4 regions of the Kitasatospora sp. NPDC057738 genome follow, and region 4 is predicted to be linked to each of the others. Evidence: riboswitches for the same ligand, from Rfam matches in the RefSeq annotation. Region 4 holds a riboswitch; each other region holds the start of a gene.
What was found. A riboswitch is a leader RNA that binds a small molecule or an ion and turns the genes downstream of it on or off. The one in region 4 is predicted to bind cyclic di-AMP.

Region 1 (4,140 bases), on a different contig from region 4:
CCGCCGCCGGCGTACATGCCGACGTGGTGCATGTCCCGGTAGAAGATCACCAGGTCTCCCGGTCGCGCTTCGGACAGGCTGACCCGCTGCCCGGCGTACGCCTGGGCCTGCGAGGTGCGCGGCAGGGTCACTCCGGCCTGCCGCCAGCTGTAGTACATCAGACCGGAGCAGTCGAACGCGTGCGGGCCGGTGGCCCCGTAGACGTACGGGGAGCCGATCATCCGCACCGCGGCGGCCAGCGCGGCGGCCCCGCGCTCGGAGGCGGGCGGGGCGGTGCCGAGGTCCAGCCGGTCGGTGCCCCGGGTGGCGCGCTGCTCGGCGTCCCGGGCGTCCTGGACCGTCAGCCGGGCCCGCTCGGCGGCGCCCAGACCGTTCAGCAGCTTCTGCGCCCTGGCCAGCCGCTGCTGGATCTGCTGCTTGCTGTCGGCGAGCGAGCGGCGGGTCCGGTCCAGCTCGTCGAGCTTGCCGGCCGCCTCGGTCCGGCGCTGGTCGAGCCGGCGCTGCCGGGCGACCAGCTCGTGCAGGGTCTCCTGCTGGCGCGCGGCGGCCTGGCCCAGGGCGCGGGCGCGGGACAGGTAGCCCTCCGGGTCGGGCGAGAGGATGAGCTGGGCGGTCTGGGTCATCCCGCCGCCGCGGTACTCGGCCCCGGCCACCGTCGCGAGGTCGCCCCGCAGCCCGTTGAGCTGGTCCTGGGCCACGGCGATCTCGCCCTGGAGGATCGTGGTCTCGCCCTGGAGCCGCCGCTGGGCCTCCTGCGCCGCGTTGGCCTTCTCGGACGCCTGCTCGGCCTCGTCGTACAGCTGTTCCACCTGCGTCTTGACGTCCTGGCGGTCGCCCGGGTCGGGGCTGCCGGGGGCGGCCTGGGCGCTGCCTCCGGCAGCCACACCCAGGGCGGTGGCGGCGGCCGCGGTCAGCACCAGCGCCCGGGCGAGCAGTTGGGAACGGCGGTGCACGGGCATGGCGGCAGCGGCTCCAATCCTGCGGCGCGGCTCCCGCCGCCGCACCGGGACGGGCGGCCGTCGAGCGGGAGTCCGGTGGCAGACGTTAGCGAGTCAGGGCAAGCGAGTCCAAACCCCTGCCAACCCGAATATTCAGGCTGTTGTCGGACATTTGATCGGCCCTCGGGAAAAGCCGCAGGAAAAACCGCAGGCCCGGCCTCCCCTGGGGGAGGCCGGGCCTGGAAACGTCCGAGCGGTGATCAGACCCGCACGATGGAGGCCAGCGGCATGTTGGTGACGGCCTCGTAGCGCACCGACGCGCCCGGCTTGGGCGCGTGCAGCACCTGGCCGTTGCCCGCGTAGATGCCGACGTGGTGGGCGTCGGTGTAGAAGATCAGCAGGTCGCCGGGCTGGGCCTGGGAGATGTCCGAGCCGATCCGGGTGCCGGCCGAGGCCTGCGCCTGCGAGGTGCGCGGCAGCGACACGCCCGCCTGGTTGAACGCCCAGACCATCAGGCCGGAGCAGTCGAAGGAGCCCGGGCCGGTGGCGCCCCAGACGTACGGGCTGCCGATCTTGGAGGCGGCGGCCGAGAGCGCGGCGGCGCCGCGCGAGCTGCCCGGGGCCACCTTCACCGGGGAGGAGGCGGTCGAGCCGGCCGAGGCGGTCGAGCCGGCCGCGAGGTCGCCGCGGCTGTTGTCGCGGGAGGCGCGGTCGGCCTGCTGCTGCTGGGCCTGGGCGGCGTCGGCCTTGGCCTTGGCGTCGGCCGCGGCCTTCTCCTCGGCCTGGCGCAGCGCCTGGCGCTCCTGCTCGGTCAGCGTGTTGAGCAGGTCCTGGGCCGCCTTCAGCTTGCCCTGGACCTCCTCCTTGGAGGCCTTCAGCTGCTGGGTGGTCGACTCCAGCTCGGCGAGCTTGCCCTGGGCCTCGTTGCGGTCCTGGTCGAGCTTGCGCTGCTGCTCCTGGAGCTCCTTCAGCTGACCCTTCTGGGTGCTGCCGGCCTGGTTCAGCGCGTCGGCCTGGCTGAGGAAGGTGTCCGGGCTGGAGGAGAACATCAGCTGGACGGTCGGGGATATGCCCCCGTTGCGGTACTGCTCGCCGGCGATCTCGGCCAGGCCGCCCTGGAGCTCGGTGACCTGGGCCTGCTGACGGGCCACCTGGTCCTGCATGCCGGAGACCTGCTTCTCCAGCTCCTGCTGCTTGGCCTGGGCCGCGTTGTAGTTCTCGGTCGCGATCTCGGCCTGCTCGTTGAGCTGGTCGACCTGCCCCTTGACCTGTTCCTTGGTCGGCTGCGGGTCGGCGTGGGCGCCTTGCGCGGAGAGGACGACGGCTGCCGCGGCGACACCGGTCAGGATCGAGACCCGGGCGCGGCCTGCGGGCTTGGGACGACGATGGGACGCCACGAAGGCGGACTCCTTCTTCCTACGTCCGCCTACCGGGTGAGCTGACGGGTTCGGGCCGGAAGCATGCCCTACGACGCCTCACGGCCGTTCCATCGGCCGACCTGGCGTCGATTCACCCCGGAGGAACGTGGTTCCCCGGCTCCGCTCCGCAGCGCCCCCAAAACACTGGGCTCCCCTGTCGGGCAGTCGCTTCGACCTGCCCCGCTGCCTCACGAACTCGACGGTAACCACCGCCGCCACCCTGGCTGGGCGATCGACAGTGCGGTGGTTCAGGGCACGACCCTAGTAACTGAACCGTGATCGGTTCAAATCCTTGTCAGAAAAAAGACCAAAGATTTCCCAAGTTCTTCTGTGAAAATGACCGATGGTGACCACTGGCACACAGATGGCTGATCAGTTCTCAGCATGTGGTCGCGAAGGGACGGAAAGCCGAACGCCACCCCCGAACGAGGGGTGGCGCTTTTCACAGCCCCCGGAAGGGCCCCGCGGGCGTGTCGGGCCGTCAGACCCGGCGGATGGTGTTGATCGACATCGCGTCGGCCTTCATCACCTTCACCACGTCACCGGTGTGCGGCGCGTGGACCACCATGCCGTTGCCGATGTACATCCCGACGTGGTGCATGTCGTTGCCGTAGACCACCAGGTCGCCCGGCTGGGCCTGGTCCAGCGAGGGCACCCGGGTGCCGTAGTGGCCCTGCTCCTGCGAGGTGCGCGGCAGCGAGACGCCCGCCTGCCCGTACGCCCAGACCATCAGGCCCGAGCAGTCGAAGGTGGTCGAGCCGGTGGCGCCCCACACGTACGGCGAGCCCTGCTTGCTCATCGCCTTGGCCATCGCCACGGCCGCGTAGCCGCTGGCCGGCGGCAGGCTGCTGAGGTCGACCCGGTCGCTGCCGCGCGAGGCGCGGTCGTCCTGCGCCTGCTGGGCCTTCAGCGCGGCGCGGTCGGTGGCGCTCAGCGAGTTCAGCAGGTCCTGGGCGGCCTTCAGCTTGGTGTTGACGTCCGCCTTGGCCTGGTTCAGGTCCTTGGTGGTGGTGTCCAGCGAGGCGAGCACGGCGGAGGCCTCGACCTTCTCCTGGTCCAGCCGGCGCTGCTGGTCCAGCAGCCCCTTGAGCGCCTCGGCCTGGCTGCTGCTGGCCTGCTGGACGGTGGAGGCCTTCTCCAGGTAGCCGGACGGGTCGGAGGTGAGCATCAGCTGGACGGACGGGTCGATGCCGCCGGTGCGGTACTGCTCGCCCGCCACCTCGGCGAGGCCGCCCTGGAGCTGGGTCATCTGCTCCTGGCTGCGGGCCACCTGGTCCTGCAGCTGGTCGGCCTGCTTGCGCAGCTGGTCGGCCCGCTCCTTGGCGCCGTTGTACTTCTCCGCCGCCTGCTCCTGCTCCTCCTGGAGCTGGTCGATCTGCGCCTTGACGTCCGTTTTGTTCGGCTGCGGCGCGGCGTGCGCGGCCACCTGGGCGGAGAGGGCGACCGCGGTCGCAGCAGCAGCGGTGAGCACGGAGATCCGCGCGCGGCTCGGCTGCTTGGGACGGCGGTGGGAGGCCAAGGGTCCTGCTCCTTCTTCCAACGGACTCACCTGATGGGATGAGATTCCGGAAAATAGGTTTGACGCCAGACCCTAGTGAAGATCTATCCGTTTTGCCACTCCCCCGAAGGTGTGAACTCCGGTCCGCACACTGACGACACGGGACCCGCACACCATCCCGGAACCACTCCTGACCAGGCATCGCACGGCCGCTCGGGGTCAGGGGCGCGCCAGCCGGTTCAGCAGCAGCACCGAGGCCACGGGGCGCGCGCCCGCCTTCCGCACG
Region 2 (4,140 bases), on a different contig from region 4:
GACGTCCAGGGCCAGCGCGACGTCACGGCCGGGCACGTAGCCGGCCTTCTCGATGGCCTCGACGATGAGGTCCAGGGCCTCGCGGTTGGAGTCCAGGTTCGGGGCGAAGCCGCCCTCGTCGCCCAGGCCGGTGGACAGGCCGCGCTCCTTCAGCACGCCCTTGAGCGTGTGGTAGACCTCGACGCCCCAGCGGACGGCCTCGGAGAAGGACTCCGCGCCGATCGGGGCGATCATGAACTCCTGGATGTCGACGTTGGAGTCCGCGTGCGACCCACCGTTGAGGATGTTCATCATCGGGACCGGCAGGACGTGCGCGTTCGGGCCGCCCAGGTAGCGGAACAGCGGCAGGTCGCTGGCCTCGGAGGCGGCGTGCGCGACGGCCAGCGAGACGCCCAGGATGGCGTTGGCGCCGAGCGAGGACTTGTCCGGGGTGGCGTCCAGGTCCAGCATGGCCTGGTCGATCAGGCGCTGCTCGGTGGCGTCGTAGCCGACCAGCTCCGGGCCGATCTGCTCGATGACGGCCAGGACGGCCTTCTCGACGCCCTTGCCGAAGTAGCGGTTCTTGTCACCGTCACGCAGCTCCAGCGCCTCGAAGGCACCGGTGGAAGCACCCGACGGGACAGCGGCACGACCCGTGCTGCCGTCGTCGAGGCCGACCTCGACCTCGACCGTGGGGTTGCCGCGGGAGTCGAGGATCTCACGGGCTACGACGACATCGATGGACGGCACGAGGCATCTCCTTGCGGAAGCAGGGTCCGGTCTGACGGTGGTGCTGTCAGCAGGACGATTGCGGAGTCGTTACGACCAGAGCCTAACCGCCCGGGCTCCCGGGGCCACGTCCGCCTCGGTCCCGTCTCAGCGTGTGGCCCCACTACCCACCGGTAGTTCACCTGCTTGTCCCAGCTTGTCCCACCGGAGCGGTCGAATGCGGACGAAGGGGACCGGTAGGACCGGTCCCCTTCGGACGGCGGGGTGAGGCGGCGTCGGCACCGGGCGCGGCGGGCGGGCCGGCGGCGGGCGGGCAGGCGTCGAGCGGGCCGGCTCAGCCGAGGTGCAGCACCTGGCCGGGCATGATCAGGTTCGGGTCGCCGCCGACCGTGCCGTGGTTCTGCTCGTACAGCGCGTGCCAGCCTCCGGACACGCCCTGGGCGGCGGCGATGGTCGACAGGGTGTCACCGGCGCGGACGGTGTAGTCGTGGCCGGTGGCCTGCGGGGCCGACTGCGCGGCCTGCGGGGCGTACTGCGGCTGGGCGGCGGCCTGGCCGGCGTACTGCTGGTAGACGCTCTGGTGGCTGGTCCAGTACCAGGCGCCGTTGCTCTGGTACCAGTACACCTTGGCGTCGGCGTCCCAGCCGGCCTTGCCGGAGAAGCCCGGGGTCTGCGGCTGCGCCTGCTGCTGCGGGGCGGCCTGCTGGACCGGCTGCGCGGCGGGCTTCGAGGCCTGCTTCTGGGCGGCGGGCTGCTGCGCGACCGGCTTCTCGGCCGGCTTGGCGGCGGGCTTCGGGGTCTGCTGCTTGGGCGCGGACTGCGGCTTGGCGTCCGAGGAGGTGTCGACCGCGGCCGGGGCGCCGCCCTTGGTCAGACCGGCCTTCTGGGAGCAGACCGGCCAGGCACCCGGGCCCTGCGAGGCCAGCACCTTCTCGGCGACCGAGATCTGCTGGGCCTTGCTGGCCTGGTTGGCCTGCGGCGCGTAGGCGGTGCCGCCGTACGCCTTCCAGGTGCTGGAGGTGAACTGGAGGCCGCCGTAGAAGCCGTTGCCGGTGTTGATGCTCCAGTTGCCACCGGCCTCGCACTGGGCGACGGCGTCCCAGGTGGAGGCGGGGGCTGCGGAGGCGCCGGTGGCGGTGAGGAGCGGCATCGCGAGTCCGACGCCGGCCACACCGGCGACGGCGATGGCCTTCTCGGCCTGGGTGCGACGACGGTGACGGCCAGTTCCAACGAACAGCATGAAGAGGTCCCTCTCCGCACGCCTGCGAGGTGAGCTGTCGGGTTCGGACCGGGAGGTGGCCCGGCCGCCGTATGCGGAAACGATTCCGCTCGGGCGGCTTCACCCCAAGCCGTGGGGAGACGGCAACAAACCTGGTTCCCCCGCCCCTGCCCAGGGTTCTGGTCGGTTTCCCGTGACGCGGCGGGCAGGACTCGGCGTTCCGCGTACGAGGTCCGCAGCTGCGAACTCCAGGGAGAGTAGACAGATCATCAGACCAATCACAAGCTCATATCGTCGATATCACACAATAATTACGGCGCGTGTTCGATCGCCTACCAACGGCGGTGTTATGTCCGGATTGATGGGTGTTCACACCCCCGTCGGCAGGTGGTTCGCGACGTCCCGTCAGGGCGATCTCAGCACGTCGGAGGCGTGGCGGGAGCGTGCGGAGAGGCCTGCGGAGAGGCCTGCGAAGGAGCGTGCGGAGAGGCCTGCGGAGAGGCCTGCGAAGGAGCGTGCGGAGGGGTCTGCGGAGAGGCGTGCGGGGAACGGCGCTCCGGACTGAATTCCACCGGGAGTTCGCGCAGCCCACGCATGATCAGACCACCGCGCCACCGCAGGTCGTCCGCGTTTTCCGCGAGCCGGAGATCGGGCAGCCGGGAAAGCAGCGTGGTCAGCGCGGCACGACCCTCCAAGCGGGCGAGCGGAGCGCCGATGCAGTAGTGGATGCCGTGCCCGAAGCCCAGGTGGGGGTTGTCCGTCCGGGCCAGGTCCAGGGTGTTCTCGGCCGCGAACCGGGCCGGGTCGCGGTCCGCCGCGGCGAGCACCACCAGCACCGGGTCGCCGACCGGGATGTCCACCCCGCCGATGGTCAGCGGACGGGTCGCGAACCGCCAGGTCGCCATCTCCACCGGCCCGTCGTATCGCAGGAGTTCCTCGATCCCGGTCTCCAGCAGCGCGCTCTCCCCGCGGGCCACCGACTCCTGCAGCAACCGGCGCTGCTCCGGATTGCGCAGCAGGGCGTACGTGCCGTTGCCGATCAGGTTCACGGTGGTCTCGAAACCCGCGAACAGGAGGATGAAGGCCATCGCCGCGGCCTCGTTCTCGGTCAGGTGCTCACCGTGGTCACTGGCCCGGATCAGGCCCGAGATCAGGTCGTCCCCGAGGTCCGCTCGCTTGCGGTGGATCAGCTCCAGCAGGTACGCCCGCATCCGCTTCACCGCCCGCCCCACGCCGCCGCGCTGCCCGCCGCCGTGGCCCGGCTTCGTGTGGCGCACCATCATCCCGGCCCAGTCCCGGAAGTCGTCCTGGTCCTCGGCCGGCACGCCCAGCAGGTCGCAGATCGCGTAGATGGGGAGCGGGAAGGCGAACTCGTGGATCAGGTCCGCCGAACCGCGCTGCGCGAAGCCGTCGATCAGCCGGTCGGTGAGCTGCTGCACCCGCGGCTCGAACTCCGCCACCCGGCGCGGGGTGAACGCCTTCGACACCAGCCTGCGCAGCCGGGTGTGGTCCGGCGGGTCGATGTTCAGCAGGTGGGTCATCAGGTCCGCCTGCCGCTCCCCCGGGATGCCCACCCGGCCGGTGCGGTGCGCCTGCTCGCTGTGGTGCGCCGGGTTCTTCGACAGCCGGCTGTCCGCGAGCGCCTGCCGGGCGTCCGCGTACCGGGTCACCAGCCAGGCCTCCACCCCGCTCGGCAGCGTGGTGCGGTGCACCGGGGCGTGCTCGCGCAGCCAGGCGTAGGCGGGGTACGGGTCGGAGGCGAACTCCCAGGTGAACAGCTGCGGGGCGGTGGCGTCGGACGGCGTGGCGGCGGGCCGGGCGGAGTCGGGCTGAGCTGGCATGGACCGACCGTATCCGGTGCGACGGGCACGCCCCGCTCCGGCGGGCCGCCGCTCCTCCCGCCGACGGTCCGCGGCCGTCCTGCCGATGTTCCGTGGACGGCCCATGGACGGTTCATGGACGGCCCGTTGACTGTCCGCGGACGGTCAATGGACAGCTCTTGGCCGACTCTTGGCCGCGGTGCGGGCGTGAGCCTGGTCACCTGCGGGGTAATCCCTGTTGCGGAGGGTCAGGACGTGCCTACGATCCTCCGCAGTACGCGTGGGCGCCGGTGCGGTGTCGTCCACAGGGAGGAGCAGGCCATGCGGGTCAGCGGGTCAGTCGTCGTCATCGCGGTCCTCGACGGCGGTTCGGGCGCGGGACTCGCCCGCCGG
Region 3 (4,140 bases), on a different contig from region 4:
ACCAGCGTCCGGAACCAGTTCGCGGTCTCCGGGTGCCGCCCCCGCACGTGGAAGTACCCGACCACGGCGAAGGAGCAGAGCGTCTGCACGACCAGGATCGCCATCGTCCCGAGCAGCGCCAGCAGCGTGTACAGGTGCGCGTACGGGTCCATCCCGGCCGCCAGGAACCCCGCCACCAGCCCCACCGCGATCACCGACTGCACCACCGAGGCGACGTGCGGCGAACCGTGCCGCGCATGGGTGCGGCCGAGCGCCGGGTGCAGCAGCCCCTCCCGGCCGATCGCGTACAGGTACCGGGCCGCGCACTGGTGGAAGGCCATCGCGCAGGCGAACGAGCCGGTGACGACCAGCCATTGGAACACCTTCACCGCCCAGGCCCCCAGGTGCGCGCCGAGCGGGTCGAAGAACAGGCTGTTGCCGTCCTTGCCCGGCACGGCGCCGCTCGCCACCGCGACCGCCCGCCCGACGCCGTTGCCGGACACGATCATCCAGGACACGAAGACGTAGAGCAGCCCGACGCCGATCACCGACACCAGCGTCGCCCGCGGCACCACCCGCTTGGGGTCGCGGGACTCCTCGCCGTACATCGCGGTGGACTCGAATCCCACCCAGGACCAGAACGCGAAGAACAGGCCGAGCCCGGCCGCCGCCGCGCCCGAACCACCCACCCCCCTCAGCGCGTTCAGCGGGTTCACGGCCCCGACCACGATCCCGTCCGGCCCGCCGCCGGAGAACAGCACCGCGAACGAGACCGCCCCCAGCACCCCGATCTCCAGCACCAGCGCGACCCCGAGCACCTTGGCCGTCAGGTGCAGGTCGAACCAGGCCATCACCCCGATCACCGTCGCCCCGAACAGCGCGTACCAGCCCCAGCCCAGGTCCACCCCCAGCTGCGAACGGACCAGTCCGCGCAGCGAGTACGCGAAGAAGCCGAGGGCCGAGGCCTCGGTGACGACGTACGCCAGCACCGCGAGCAGCCCCGAGGCCATCCCGACCACCCGGCCCAGCCCGTGCGAGACGTAGCCGTAGAACGCGCCGGCCGCGGTGATGTGCCGGGCCATCGCCACGTACCCGACCGAGAACACCGTCAGCACCACGGTCGCCACGACGTACGCGGCGGGCGCGCCGGCGCCGTTGCCCTGCCCGACGATGATCGGCAGGTTGCCCGTCATCGCGGTGATCGGGGCGGCGGTGGCGAGCGCCATGAACACCACGCCGACCAGGCCGACCGAGTCCGCCTTCAGCCGGTCGACGCCGCCCGTCCCCGGCCGCTCCCGCCCGGCCTTCTCCCCCGCCACGTCCCCGCTCCGGACCGCCATCCGGCCTCCTCGCCTCCCGGACCCGCCCGACCGCCGGACCGGCCGGACGCTGACCGTCCGACAGCATGGCGCGCCGGAGCAGCCCCGCGATCGGGCCGACGGCCCTCCGGAGCAGTCGGGTTGACGCCGCGTTCGACCGGTCGAACGACGCTCCGGAACCCGCCGGACGGCCGGGGCACGACCGGACGGGCCCGGAAACGGCAGCGGCCGGCCCGGCCGTACGAGGAGGTCCTCGTGCGGCCGGGCCGGCCTGGGCGTGTCCCGCGCCCATGTCCGCCGTGCGGCGATCACCCGGTCGAGCGGTCACCCGACATGACCATCCCGGAGGATCGATTCGCCCCGCAGCAGCGGTGGTTCCGAAAACCCTCGGCGCTCAGCGGCCCCGGATCAGAGCGCGACGCCGTGCGCGCGCAGGTAGGCGACCGGGTTGATGTCCGAGCCGTACTCCGAGCCGTTGCGGATCTCGAAGTGCAGGTGCGGGCCGGTCACGTTGCCGGTGGCGCCGGAGAGGCCGATCTGCTGGCCGGCGGTGACGGCCTGACCGATCCTCACGCCGATCGAGGAGAGGTGCGCGTACTCGGCGTAGTGACCGTCGGCGAGCTTGATCTCGACCTCGTTGCCGTAGGCGCCGCCGTTGCCGGCCTTGACCACGACGCCGTTGGCGACGGCGCGCAGCGGGGTGCCGGTGGAGGCGACGAAGTCCTGGCCGGTGTGGTGGCCGGAGGCCCACATCGAGCCGGCCACGCCGTAGGCGGTGCCGAGCCTCGGGTTGGCCAGCGGGGCGACGAAGCCGGAGGTGGCGGCGGCGACCGGAGTGGCGGTCACGACCGCAGCCGGAGCGGCGACCTGCAGCTGGGTCTGGAGCTGGGCGGACGGCTTGGCGGCCTCGGTCTTCACCTGGACCTGGGCCTGCGGCTTGGCGGCCTGGGTCGCCGGGGCGGCCGGCTGGGCGGGCTTCGCCGGGGCGGCCGGCTTGGCCGGGGCGGCGTCGGCGGCCGGCGCGGCGGCGTGGCCCGACAGCGCGAGCTGCTGGCCCGGGAAGATCAGGTTCGGGTCGGCACCGACGACCGAGCGGTTCTGCTCGTACAGCGCGTGCCAGCCGCCCTCGACGTTCTTGGCGTCGGCGATCTTGGACAGGGTGTCTCCGCTGACGACGCGGTAGCTCTCCTGCGCGGCCGGGGTGGCCGGGGCAGCGGCCGGCGCGGCCGGCTTGGCGTCCGTGGAGGCGGCGGCCTGCGCGGCCGGGGCGGCCGGAACGGTGTGGGCCTGGGCGCTCACCGCGGTGACGAGCGGGAGGGCGAAGGAGACACCGGTGACGGCGGTCGCGATGCCGATACGGGCGGCGCGGGGCAGGGCGATACGACGAGCCTGAGCAGGCATGGAATTTTCCTCTCCGACGCCTGCGAGGTGAGCTGTCGGGTTCGGGCTGGAGTTGCCCGGCCGCATGCGCGGCTTCACCCCTAGCCGGTCCTGGACGCCCGCGCCCTGAGGCGCGAACTCCGGTCCGGCGACTTACCTGTGGGTCCCCCGCTCCTGCCGTACAGAGTTCGTTTCGAACCACCGGGCAGCGGCAGGACTCGGCGTTCCACCCGGTGGATCCGTCCGGACTGGCCGGGCGGTCGCTGAACTAAAACCCATCCGTTCGGGTGAAGCAATGTCGATCTCTTGAAAGGGCAACCATCTCCCCCGTTCCGGTGACCCTCCGCAGACCGGACCCCACGGTGCGTACACAACCCATTCACCCCCCGCCACTGATCCACGACCCTGCGCCGAGATCGGCGACGGAACGCAGCCACCCGTTCACGCACCGCCGACCGTCAACACACCCACCGGTGACCCTTGTCACGTGCGCCCCGGCAGCGCAGGATTCGCCCGTGGCCACCTCCGAGGCCGGCACCCTGCGCCTGGGCACCGCGCAGGGTCGCTGGGTACTACTGGCGACCGTGCTCGGCTCGAGCATGGCGATGCTCGACGGCACCGTCGTGAACGTCGCCCTGCCCCGGATCGGCGCCGACCTCGGCGCCTCCCTGGCGTCCCTGCAATGGACTCTGAACGCCTATCTGCTCACCCTGGCGGGCCTGATCCTGCTCGGCGGCGCGCTCGGCGACCGGTACGGGCGGCGCAAGGTCTTCCTGATCGGCGTGGTCTGGTTCGCCATCGCCTCCGCGGCCTGCGCCGCGGCGCCGAACATCCACGTGCTGATCGCCGCCCGCGCCGTCCAGGGCATCGGCGGGGCGCTGCTCACCCCCGGCTCGCTCGCCATGCTCCAGGCCGTCTTCCACCCCGACGACCGCTCGGCCGCGGTCGGGCTCTGGTCCGGCCTCGGCGGGGTGTCCGCCGCGATCGGCCCCTTCCTCGGCGGCTGGCTGGTGGACGGCCCCGGCTGGCGCTGGATCTTCCTGCTGAACCTGCCGCTCGCCGCCGCCGTGATCGCGGTGACCACCCGGTCGGTGCCGGAGACCCGGGACGAGGCCGCCACCGGCCGCTTCGACGTGCTCGGCGCCGTGCTCGCCGCCCTCGCGCTCGGCGCGATCACCTACGCGCTGACCGCGGCCGGCGAGGGCCTGTCCCCGGCGGTCTGGGTCAGCGGGGTGATCGGGGTGGCGCTCGGCGTCGCCTTCGTGGCCGTCGAGCGCCGCGCCCCCGAACCGATGCTGCCGCTCGGGCTGTTCTCCTCCCGGCTGTTCACCGCGGTGAACCTGGTCACCCTGTGCGTGTACGCGGCGTTCAGCGGCGTCTTCTTCCTGCTGGTGGTGCAGCTCCAGATCGTGTCCGGGTTCTCGCCGCTGGTGTCGGGCTTCGCCCTGGTGCCGATCACCGT
Region 4 (4,140 bases):
GCGAAGCCGTGGGCGAGGGAGCGGACGGTGCGGGCGGCGTGGATCGCCTCGGAACCTTCGAGGCCGTACTCCCGCAGGACGGCGATGATCACGCCGACGAGCCGGGCGCCCGCGCGGGCCAGGTCGTCGTCGGGCTGCGGGGCCTGGGGGAGGGCGTTGTAGCGGTGCGGGTGCGCGGTGGCGTACGCGTGGTAGGCACGCAGCACGGCGGCGACGGCGTCGTCCCCGCTGCGCCCGACGGCCGCCTCGGCCAGCCGGTCGGCCAGGTCCCCGGTGACCCGTACGGCGATCAGCAGCCGCAGTTCGGCGAGGCCGCCGCTGACGTGCTTGTACAGCGAGGGGGTGGCGACCCCGGCCCGGGCGGCGACGGAGGCCAGCGTGAGGGCCTCGGCGCCCTGCTCGTCGATGAGGGCGAGGGCGTGGTCGACGACCTGGTCGGGGGTCAGTCCTACGCGGGGCATGGGTTCGGGCTCTCCGTACGGATGACGTCGGGTGGATCGGGCGGGGTCGGGCAGGAACGGGCGGCGGGGCCGGGCGGGGCTCAGCCGAGCTCGGCGAGGAACGGCAGCAGGGCGTAGGCGGTGGCCGCCGGGTTGTCGGCCATCGGGTAGTGCCCAGACCCCTCGATCATCACCTTGCGCGCGCCGAGCGCGGCGGCCTGCCGGTCGGCGACGAGCTCCGGCTTCGGGAAGTCGGGGTCCTTGCTGCCCATGACCACCAGCGCCGGGCACCGCACCGCGGCCGTCCAGCCGACCGGCGCCGAGTCGCCGTGGACGTACCCGCGGGTGGCGGTCTTGCGCCCCGGGGTGCGCAGCGCGGCGACCAGTCCGTCCACGTACGCGTCGAAGTCGGCGGGCTTGGCGCCCGGGAAGGCCATCCGGCGCAGGTAGAAGCCCCAGGAGGCCGGCCAGTGGACGAGGGCGGCGCCCATCAGGCCCATGACGCCGCGCATCAGGGCGCCCGGCGGCGGGTTCTCGACGAAGGCGTTGAGCAGGACGATCCCGGCGACCCGCTCGGGCGCGTCCCCGGCGGCCCTGACGACGGTCGCCCCGGTGTAGGAGTTCCCGGCGAGGACGGCGCGCTCGATGCCGAGGTGGTCGAGCAGGGCGAGGACGTCGCCGGCGATCGCGGCCGGGCCGTAGTCGTCCCACTCGACGGAGGACTCGCCGAAGCCCCGCAGGTCCACGGTGACGACGCGGTGGCCGGCGGCGACGAGCAGCGGGCGCAGGTGCCGGTAGGCGGCCCGGCTGTCGAGCATGCCCGGGAGCAGGACGACGGGGGTGCCGTCGCCCCGCCGGGTGTCGTCGAAGGCGATCCGGCCGCCGGGAACGGTCAGGTACTGGGTGCTCGGGGTGATGGTGCCGTTCATGGGGTCCTCCTCGGGCCGCCGGTGCGGGACATCGGCGTGCGGGCCGATAGCCATAAAGCTAAGGCTAATAGCCTTAGCCGTCAAGCGAACGGCCGGGTGAGGGGTGGAGCGGGAGGAGCGGGAGGAGAGGAAGGAGCGATCAGACTCCCTCCACCTTGAACGGGTCGTGCTCGCTGAGCAGCTTCTCCAGCCTGGCCTGGTCCACCCGGGTGACCATCTCGTTGGACTCCTGCCGGTCCCGGATCACCTTCGCCAGGGTGAACGCCGAGGTGACGGTGTAGAGGAGGCCGATCCCGAGGAAGGCCCTGGTCCATCCGCCGACCGGCAGGTAGGCGATCCCGACGGCGAGGGCGACGCCCGACAGGGCGAAGGAGAGGACGGCCTGGATGTGGTACGCGGCCGTGGTGCGGGTCTGCATCGATGTGCTCATGGCGCCAGGATGTGGCCGCCCGGCCGGGGCGCACATGAGTAGGAGTACTCAGATGGGGCCGTGCGCGAGGGGGGTGTTCGCCGGTGTCGTTCGTTGACGTCCGATCACTTTGCCCTAGGCTGCTCCGAACGGATGGCTTGGAATCAGAGCCTCCTAGGATTAACGTTTGATAACGCAGCGCGGTTGTCAACGCCGTACCCAGACGGCACCGTGCGCCGTCGCCTAATCCCGCCGACCCGCCTCCGGGCAGGTCAGGGAGCCGGGGAACCATGTTCCTTGGGGTGAATCGGCGGGGCTCCGGCCCAGCCGTAGGAGACCTTCCTGCTCCGAACCCGTCAGCTAACCCGGTAGGCGCGAAGGAAGGAAAGGAGCGCGCCTCCGTGGCGTCGACGCACACCCCGGCACACCCGGCCGGCTTCGCAGCCGGTACCCAGCTCCTCGACCACCCCGGCACGGACGGCCCCGAGGCCTTCGGCCCGGAGGACTTCCCCGCGGAGGTCGAGACCAACCGCCACCGGATGCCGCGTCAGACCCGCGGAGCCTCCCCACTGCTCGGCGTCACCGCCGTCGCCGCCACCCTGGGCGCCACCGGCTTCGCCTCGGCGACCCCGGCCGCCGCCCCCGCCGTCGAGGCCCCGGACGAGACCCCGGTCGCCCTCTCCGCCGACCCCGGCCTCGCGCTCGCCGCCCGCATCCAGCACCAGGCCGACAGCCAGCGCACCGCCGCCGAGGAGACTGCCCGGCTCCAGGCCGCGCAGGAGGCGGAGGCCAAGGCCGTCGCCAAGGAGGCCGAGGCCAAGCGCGCCGCCGAGGAGGCCGAGCGGGTCAAGGCCGCCGCCCTCACCCTCCCGGTGAAGGACTACCGGCTCTCCGCCCACTACGGCCAGAGCGCCCGCTACTGGGCCAACCTGCACACCGGCCTGGACTTCGCCGCCGACACCGGCACCCCGGTCTACGCGCTCGGCCAGGGCACCATCACCTCGGCCGGCTGGGCCGGCTCGTACGGCTACCGGATCGTCGAGACCCTGCCCGACGGCACCGAGATCTGGTACTGCCACCTCTCCTCGATCACCAAGGGCTCCGGCAAGGTCGCCCCCGGCCAGCAGATCGGCAAGGTCGGCGCGACCGGCAACGTCACCGGGCCGCACCTGCACATGGAGGTCCGCCCCGGCGGCGGCGCCCCGGTCGACCCGGAGCCCTGGCTCCAGCAGCGCGGCCTCAACCCCTGACCCGCGCGAGAAACCCGACGCACCCGCGAGAGGTCCGCGCACCCGCGCGAGAGAACCCGACGCGCACGCGAGAAGGCCCCGGCCCGGAGCAGCCGCTCCGGGCTGGGGCCTTCGTGCGAGGTCTCACTCCTCGGCGGGCAGCTGCGCCAGGTACGCCTCGATCTCCTCCTGGCCCGGCTCCGGCGCCAGCTCCGGGAACTCCGTCACCAGCAGCCGGGGCAGTCCCGGCACCGTCCACCCGCCGAACAGGTCGAGCGCAGCGTCGACCGCCGCCTCCTCGAACTGCCCGAAGTCCCCGGCCAGTTCGTCCGGCATCGGCCGCCCCTGCGCGGTCAGCTCGGCCAGGTTGCGGTAGCTGCGCCGCATCAGGCCCTGCTCCAGCAGCCGCCGGGCGCCGTCGGTGGCCATGCCGACCGACAGCACCCGGCCCGGGCCCCAGCCCTGTTCGTCCGGCTCGTCCAGCCAGCCGGCCGGCACCAGCGCCTCGTACGCGGCCAGCCGGTCCTCCTCCGCGAGCTCCGCGAAGCCGGCCAGCCAGTCCCGCACCGCCGCCCCGTCCGTGACGTCCACCCCGTACGCGTGCAGCAGCACCGCGTACAGCCGGGGCCAGGTCACCAGGTCGGCGCGGCGCAGCAGCCCGGCCGCGACCTCGCCCTGCCACTCGGCCTCCTCGTGCAGCCGCTCCTGGCGCTTGGCGTTCAGCCGCCGGGCCGCCCGCTGGTGGTCGATCAGCAGCCGGACGGCGTCGCCGTAGGCGAGCGGGTCCTCCTCGGGTGCGGGTTGGACGTACAGGTGGAGCCGCTCGTACAGCAGGTGCTCCACCGCGTCGGAGGTCAGTTCCGGCCAGCCGTCGTGCATCCTGCCGTCGCCCAGCTCCAGCAGCGCCAGCACCGCGCGCAGCGGCGCCTCGGCCACCGGCGCGCGGTCCTGCCCGGCCGCCCAGGCGAGCAGGTCGGCGGCCTTGGTGCGGGGGGCGAGCCGCAGGTCTTCGTCGTTCATAGTCCGAACGGTAGCCGCCGGGCGGGGATAGGGTCGGCAGCCATGGTCCCCGTACGACTCACCGGCCCGCGACTGGCCGTCCGCGAGTACCACCTCACCGAGGGCGACGTGGA

Region 1: linked by a shared signal. The riboswitch ahead of ACFVGO_RS29895 (NlpC/P60 family protein) and the one ahead of ACFVGO_RS30145 (M23 family metallopeptidase) in region 4 are both predicted to bind cyclic di-AMP.
Region 2: linked by a shared signal. The riboswitch ahead of ACFVGO_RS26925 (transglycosylase family protein) and the one ahead of ACFVGO_RS30145 (M23 family metallopeptidase) in region 4 are both predicted to bind cyclic di-AMP.
Region 3: linked by a shared signal. The riboswitch ahead of ACFVGO_RS00995 (peptidoglycan DD-metalloendopeptidase family protein) and the one ahead of ACFVGO_RS30145 (M23 family metallopeptidase) in region 4 are both predicted to bind cyclic di-AMP.

Annotation. Positions count from the first base shown of each region.
Region 1 covers NZ_JBHVJT010000067.1:15,151-19,290, forward strand. Annotated here, with positions in the region: gene ACFVGO_RS29890 (NlpC/P60 family protein) at 1-959, opposite strand, end outside; gene ACFVGO_RS29895 (NlpC/P60 family protein) at 1,199-2,335, opposite strand; cyclic di-AMP (ydaO/yuaA leader) riboswitch at 2,346-2,499, opposite strand; gene ACFVGO_RS29900 (NlpC/P60 family protein) at 2,838-3,875, opposite strand; gene ACFVGO_RS29905 (NYN domain-containing protein) at 4,074-4,140, opposite strand, start outside.
Region 2 covers NZ_JBHVJT010000055.1:15,550-19,689, reverse strand. Annotated here, with positions in the region: gene eno (phosphopyruvate hydratase) at 1-729, opposite strand, end outside; gene ACFVGO_RS26925 (transglycosylase family protein) at 1,043-1,948, opposite strand; cyclic di-AMP (ydaO/yuaA leader) riboswitch at 1,954-2,122, opposite strand; gene ACFVGO_RS26920 (cytochrome P450) at 2,344-3,768, opposite strand; gene ACFVGO_RS26915 (SDR family NAD(P)-dependent oxidoreductase) at 4,069-4,140, shown strand, end outside.
Region 3 covers NZ_JBHVJT010000001.1:231,784-235,923, forward strand. Annotated here, with positions in the region: gene ACFVGO_RS00990 (APC family permease) at 1-1,319, opposite strand, end outside; gene ACFVGO_RS00995 (peptidoglycan DD-metalloendopeptidase family protein) at 1,707-2,699, opposite strand; cyclic di-AMP (ydaO/yuaA leader) riboswitch at 2,702-2,902, opposite strand; gene ACFVGO_RS01000 (MFS transporter) at 3,194-4,140, shown strand, end outside.
Region 4 covers NZ_JBHVJT010000068.1:9,868-14,007, reverse strand. Annotated here, with positions in the region: gene ACFVGO_RS30160 (TetR/AcrR family transcriptional regulator) at 1-461, opposite strand, end outside; gene ACFVGO_RS30155 (alpha/beta hydrolase) at 542-1,369, opposite strand; gene ACFVGO_RS30150 (YiaA/YiaB family inner membrane protein) at 1,509-1,799, opposite strand; cyclic di-AMP (ydaO/yuaA leader) riboswitch at 2,009-2,167, shown strand; gene ACFVGO_RS30145 (M23 family metallopeptidase) at 2,180-3,028, shown strand; gene ACFVGO_RS30140 (hypothetical protein) at 3,152-4,027, opposite strand; gene ACFVGO_RS30135 (GNAT family protein) at 4,070-4,140, shown strand, end outside.